Regions from separate parts of the Ewingella allii genome, predicted to be linked through region 1. Evidence: predicted binding sites of a transcription regulator. Region 1 holds the regulator's gene; each other region holds the start of a gene.

Region 1 (2,272 bases):
GCGGGAAAGCCTGCGCCGGGAAGGCGTCGAGGGTGCCGATATAAATGTCGCGCACCGAGTCCGAGGTGCTGACGCCGACGGTGGTCAGGTGGCCGGTGGCAATAATGGGCAGAGGCAGGCCCAGTTTCTGGCGTTCGGCCTGCGCTGCCTGATACAGCGCGTCATAGTGCGCGGCGATGGCTTCCTGTAACGCCAGCTGCTTGTCGCTGCCGGACTGCCCGGCCTGACTGGCAATCAGGTCGCGCGGGCGCAGGAAGGGGATGGCGCACAGTACCGCGCCCGGCGTGCCGTCGCGATGATTTAAGGTCAGAACCTGCTGGGATAAGTCTTCGCCCACGGTGGCAATTACGCGGGTATTCAGGCAGGAGAGCAGCTCGCGGGACTCATTCAGCGTGGCGACCGAGTCGTGGTTACCCGCCAGCACGATCAGCTGGCAGCCGGTACTTTGCAGATCGACCACAAAACGGTTGTACAGCTCGCGAGCATAGCTCGGCGGCGAGCCGGTATCAAAGATGTCACCTGCCACAATCACGGCGTCAACCTGATGGCGCTCCACCTGTTCTATCAACCAGCGCAAAAACGCCTGATGCTCGGCGGCACGGCTTTTGGTGAAGAAATACTGGCCTAAGTGCCAGTCTGAAGTGTGGATCAGGCGCATGAAACTCCCGTTGTTGGTGTGCTGCAACAGTTTGCCGCAAAGTATAAACGTCAGGCTGGGGGCTGTCCTCGCTAAATCAGGCGGATTTCAACGACATGACGCATTAATGAAGGCTTAGCTACACTTAGTTTGGCTGCTGAGCGATTTTCATAAAAATGTCACAAAACTGACGCATAATCCCCTCCGCAATCAAACAATGATCGCTAACCTTTTGGCAGGACCTACGATGGCTAGACGTATTTTAGTGGTTGAAGATGAAGCTCCGATCCGTGAAATGGTGTGCTTTGTACTGGAACAAAACGGCTACCAGGCAGTGGAAGCAGAAGATTTCGACTCGGCAGTAGCCCGGTTGATTGAGCCATTCCCCGAGCTTATTTTGCTCGACTGGATGTTACCGGGCGGTTCCGGCATTCAGTTTATCAAACATCTCAAACGCGAAGCGCTAACGCGTGAAATCCCGGTCATGATGCTGACAGCCCGTGGCGAAGAGGAAGACCGAGTGCGCGGTCTGGAAGTGGGCGCGGACGACTACATCACCAAGCCTTTCTCTCCGAAAGAGCTGGTGGCGCGTATTAAAGCCGTAATGCGTCGAATTTCCCCGATGGCGGTGGAAGAAGTGATCGACATGCAGGGGCTGAGCCTCGACCCGTCCTCTCATCGCGTTATGGCGAACGAGCAGGCGCTGGACATGGGGCCGACAGAATTCAAATTGCTGCACTTCTTTATGACGCATTCTGAGCGGGTTTACAGCCGTGAGCAGTTGCTGAATAACGTCTGGGGCACTAACGTTTATGTTGAAGATCGCACGGTAGACGTTCATATTCGTCGCTTGCGTAAAGCGTTAGAAACCAGCGGACATGACAGAATGATTCAAACGGTACGTGGAACGGGTTACCGGTTCTCTACCCGTTACTGAGTCATTTATACCCTTGATACTTCAGGATGTCTGGGCGCAAGGCCGCGCTCGGTAACCCCATGATTTTGGGTATAGTATGTAGGGGCCTTTCGGCTCGCCGCAGCGGAGAATCTGTGTGTTAGAACGTCTGTCCTGGAAGCGTCTGGCGGGGGAACTGTTTCTGTTCTGTCTGCCAGCATTGATCATCGGTATTTTCTTCGGCCATTACGGATGGCTGCTATTTGCGTCGCTGCTGGCGGCGCTGGGCTGGAACTATTATAACCAGCTTAAACTCTCTCACTGGCTGTGGCTCGATCGCAGCATCACCCCACCAAATGGCCGCTGGAGCTGGGAACCGCTGTTTTATGGGTTGAACCAGATGCAAATGCGTAACCGTCGGCGGCGGCGTGAACTCGGTCAACTCATCAAACGTTTTCGCAGCGGGGCAGAGTCTCTGCCCGATGCCGTGGTGCTGGCGACCGAAGAAGGCAATATTTTCTGGTGTAACGGCTTGGCTCAGGATTTGTTGGGATTCCGCTGGCCGGAAGATAACGGGCAGCATATCTTCAACCTGCTGCGTTACCCCGAGTTTCGCAGTTGGATTCAGAACCGAGAATTTAACCGCGCGCTGAATTTGCAGCTCAATAATGAGCACTACGTTGAGTTCCGCGTGATGCCTTATTCCGAAGGTCAGCTGCTGATGGTGGCGCGTGACGTCA
Region 2 (2,272 bases), on a different contig from region 1:
CACCGTTTTTACTTGGTGCTTTGATAGACGGCTTATATTCAGCCATACCACTCTCTTCTTGTTCAGATTTAATTCCCTCTCCGGGCGGAGAGGGAATGAGGCAGAAGACCTGTACTCTAACTCAAAATCATTTAAGTTCCATCAAGGCGACCAATGCCGTGACAACTTAAAGATGATTGATTAGTAAAGAGCTTTACCGCTGCTGTCTTTGATGTTGGATTTCCATGCTGCGCGAACTTGTTCAACAACAGACTCTGGCAGAGTGGCGTAATCCAAGTCAGTGGTCAGCTTGCCGCCGTTTTTGTAAGACCAGTCAAAGAACTTCAGCACTTCAGCACCGTTGGCTGCGTTAGCCTGCTCTTTGTACACCAGAATGAAGGTGGTAGAGCTGATTGGCCACGCGTTGTCGCCTTTCTGGTTAGTCAGGTCCTGAGCGAAAGTTTTCTTCCAGTCAGCGCCTTTAGCTGCCGCGCTGAAAGAAGCTTCAGTTGGGCTGATTGACTTACCGTCTGCATCCACCAGCTTGGTGTATGCCAGGTTGTTTTGTTTAGCGTATGCGTATTCAACATAACCGATTGAGCCTGGCAGACGTTGAACGAAAGCAGCAACGCCGTCGTTACCCTTGCCGCCCAGACCTACAGGCCAGTTTACAGTTGAACCTGCGCCAATCTTGTCTTTCCACTCAGAGCTAACTTTTGTCAGGTAGCTGGTGAACACGAAAGAGGTACCTGAACCGTCAGCACGGCGCACAACCGCAATGTTGGTGTCTGGCAGTTTCACGCCTGGGTTCAGCTTAGTGATTGCCGCGTCATTCCATTTTTTGATTTTGCCCAGATAGATATCACCCAGCGTTGCGCCATCCAGCGTCAACTGACCAGATTTGATACCCGGGATGTTAACAGCCAATACCACGCCACCGATCACGGTTGGGAATTGGAACAGACCGTTCTTTTGCAGGTCTTCTTCTTTCATTGGCGCATCAGAAGCACCGAAGTCGACAGTTTTAGCGATGATTTGCTTAACGCCGCCGGAAGAGCCGATACCCTGATAGTTAACCTGATTACCAGTAGCTTTTTGATAAGCGTCAGCCCATTTGGCATACACAGGTGCAGGGAAGGTGCCGCCAGCGCCAGTCAAGTTACTAGCAGCGAAAGCAGACATTGCTGTGAGGGAGAAAGTCGCTGCCACAATACCGGCGACGGTGTTACGCATCAATTTCATGTTCCACTCCTAGTGGTTTCTTATTTGTTCGATCTTGGGTTCGACCCAGCTCGAGGCTACTTAAAGTGTTTGGCACAGGAGGAAAATAGGACAGTTTGGTGACAGTAAAATGTACGTTATATGACAGTTTTATGACAAAGGTCACAAAATAGCCAATGTGGGCAGGTTCTTGAGATTTGGAGGGTAAAAAGCCGACCCTAAGGTCGGCTTAAGCTGTCACATTCCAGTAATACCCTAAATCATTCGCGTTGTAGCGCGAAGGATGACGGGTATTTATTCTACGGTGACAGACTTCGCTAGGTTACGTGGCTGATCGACGTCGGTACCTTTGATCAGGGCAACATAGTAGGAAAGCAGCTGTAACGGCACGGTGTAGAAGATAGGGGCAACGATTTCTTCCACGTGTGGCAGTTGGATAATCTTCATGCCGTCTGAGTCGGTGAAACCCGCATCCTGATCGGCGAAGACGTACAACAAGCCGCCGCGCGCGCGCACTTCTTCAATGTTCGACTTCAGCTTTTCCAGCAATTCGTTGTTAGGTGCTACAACGATTACTGGCATATCAGCATCAATCAGCGCCAGCGGGCCGTGTTTCAACTCACCCGCGGCATAGGCTTCAGCGTGAATATAAGAAATCTCTTTCAGCTTCAGCGCACCTTCCATCGCGATCGGATATTGGTCGCCACGGCCCAAGAACAGGGCGTGATGCTTGTCAGAGAAGCCTTCGGCCAGAGATTCGATAGTTTTATCCAGCGACAGCATCTGTTCGATACGCGCAGGTAATGCCTGCAACGCGTGAACTATGTCGTGCTCGACCTGAGCGTCCATCCCTTTCAGGCGGCCCATACGCGCCACCAGCATCAGTAGAACGGTTAGCTGGGTGGTGAAAGCTTTGGTCGATGCTACGCCGATTTCGGTGCCCGCCTTGGTCATCAGTGCCAGATCCGACTCACGCACCAGCGAAGAACCCGCCACGTTACACACGGCCAGCGAGCCCAGATAACCCAGCTCTTTGGACAGGCGCAGCGCTGCCAACGTGTCAGCCGTCTCG
Region 3 (2,272 bases), on a different contig from region 1:
CGCCACCACAAGTGAGTGAGTACTCACAGTTGAGCCATTCACATTGATTTCAAAGCCAGTTTCGGTTTTCACCACCGAGGTGATTTCGCTGCGCAGGCGGATTTCCACCTTGCCCTTCGCGCATTCACTCTCCAGCATGGCGACGATTTGCTGCGCCGAGTCATCGCAGAACAGCTGGCCGAGGGTTTTCTCATGCCACGCGATGCCATGGCGGTTAACCATGTCGATGAAATCCCACTGGGTGTAGCGCGCCAGCGCCGATTTGCAGAAATGCGGATTGTTGGATAGATAGGCCGCCGGTTCGGCATACAGATTGGTGAAGTTACAGCGCCCGCCCCCTGACATGAGGATTTTTCGGCCCGCTTTTTTGCCGTTGTCGAGCAGCACAACGCGGCGGCCACCCTGACCCGCCAGCGCGGCACAAAACATGCCCGCAGCGCCTGCGCCAACCACGACTACATCAACCTGTTCCACATCGGCCTCACTTTTTTCTGATCTTCAACTACGTTTAAAGTTGTACTGATTGCTGTACTTTTTTTGACAGAAAAGCAGGCTAAATAGTCGCCAGAAACCTGTCACGGGCGGCGATTGTAAGGTGCGGAAGGAGCTGATGCCAGCCGGGAAAGTAAATAGATGGCGCTGGTAACGAAATGTGTCATGAAAGACGGAGGAGTAACCTTCTGATTTGAAAAGAGTTACTTCGAACAAGCTATAAAATCAACCTGCTTTTAGTCAAAAAAATGTCATATTTTCCTTTTACCGTCGCCCCGTTCTCGCAGATAATGCGCGGCGTTCATGACCACAAACTGGCGTAACAATTATGCTGCATTTATTTGCCGGGTTAGACATCCATACCGGTTCGTTGTTGATCCTCGCGTTACTGTTTGTGCTGTTCTACGAAGCTATCAACGGCTTCCATGATACGGCTAACGCAGTAGCTACCGTCATCTATACCCGTGCAATGCGCTCGCAACTTGCGGTCGTTATGGCTGGGGTATTTAACTTCTTAGGCGTTATTCTCGGCGGATTGAGTGTGGCTTATGCCATCGTTCACCTCTTGCCGACTGACCTGCTACTGAATGTCGGTTCCACCCACGGTCTGGCCATGGTGTTCTCCATGCTGCTCGCCGCCATCATCTGGAACCTCGGCACTTGGTATTTTGGCCTTCCGGCCTCCAGCTCCCATACCCTGATTGGTGCCATCATCGGCGTCGGTTTGACTAATGCATTAGTGACTCACAGCTCGGTGGTCGATGCGTTAAACATTCCCAAAATGATAGGTATTTTCGCGTCGCTGATTGTCTCTCCACTGGTGGGGATGATTATGGCGGGGGCGATGATCTTCATTTTGCGTCGCTACTGGAGCGGCACCAAGAAACACGCGCGTATTCACCTGACGCCTGCTGAGCGTGAAAAGAAAGACGGCAAGAAGAAGCCGCCATTCTGGACCCGTATCGGCCTGATCCTGTCCGCTATCGGCGTGAGCTTCTCACACGGCGCGAACGACGGTCAGAAAGGCATTGGTCTGATTATGCTGGTGCTGATTGGCGTTGCGCCTGCGGGCTTCGTGCTGAACATGAATGCTACCGGTTACGACATCGCGCGTACCCGTGACGCAGTGACGCACTTGCAGCAATACTATCAGCAGCACAGTGACGCCCTGCCGCACGTGGTGGCGCTGACGCCGCTGGTGCCAACGCCGGACGAAGCGGCGGCTGATGCCGCAGACACGCAGAAAGAGAAAGTGTTCCACTGCGATAGCTCACACGCGCTGGACGCTATCGATCGCGCGCAATCACTGCTGGCGAATCTGCAATCTTACAGCGACCTGTCGCCAGAGCAGCGCAGCCACATGCGTCGCCTGCTGATGTGCGTGGCCGATACCGCAGACAAAGCCGCGAAGTTGGACGAAACCTCTTCAGCCGACAAACGCTTCCTGGGCAACCTGAAAGGCGACATTCTGCAAACGGTAGAGTACGCGCCGCTGTGGATCATTATTGCCGTCGCACTGGCCTTGGCGCTGGGTACGATGATTGGCTGGAAGCGCGTTGCGACCACCATCGGCGAGAAGATTGGCAAGAAAGGTATGACCTATGCCCAGGGCCTGTCAGCCCAGCTGACCGCGGCACTGTCGATTGGCGTGGCAAGTTATACCGGTATGCCGGTATCCACCACCCACGTACTCTCTTCAGCGGTTGCCGGTACCATGCTGGTTGACGGCGGCGGCGTGCAGAGCAAAACCGTGAAAAACATCGCCATGGCATGGATCTTA

The links. The regulator PhoB, encoded in region 1, activates phosphate uptake and scavenging genes when phosphate is short. The targets are predictions, from matches to a motif close to CTGTCATAAAACTGNCNNAT.
Region 2: a site for PhoB is predicted at 1,340-1,359, ahead of pstS (phosphate ABC transporter substrate-binding protein PstS). Genes of this name have one in related genera too.
Region 3: a site for PhoB is predicted at 730-749, ahead of pitA (inorganic phosphate transporter PitA). Genes of this name have one in related genera too.

Annotation. Positions count from the first base shown of each region.
Region 1 covers NZ_JAWUDN010000002.1:324,031-326,302, reverse strand. The annotation lists gene sbcD (exonuclease subunit SbcD) at 1-658, opposite strand, end outside; gene phoB (phosphate response regulator transcription factor PhoB) at 885-1,574, shown strand; gene phoR (phosphate regulon sensor histidine kinase PhoR) at 1,690-2,272, shown strand, end outside.
Region 2 covers NZ_JAWUDN010000005.1:27,949-30,220, reverse strand. The annotation lists gene pstC (phosphate ABC transporter permease PstC) at 1-46, opposite strand, end outside; gene pstS (phosphate ABC transporter substrate-binding protein PstS) at 181-1,221, opposite strand; gene glmS (glutamine--fructose-6-phosphate transaminase (isomerizing)) at 1,495-2,272, opposite strand, start outside.
Region 3 covers NZ_JAWUDN010000005.1:197,118-199,389, reverse strand. The annotation lists gene SBO83_RS13310 (aminoacetone oxidase family FAD-binding enzyme) at 1-474, opposite strand, end outside; gene pitA (inorganic phosphate transporter PitA) at 821-2,272, shown strand, end outside.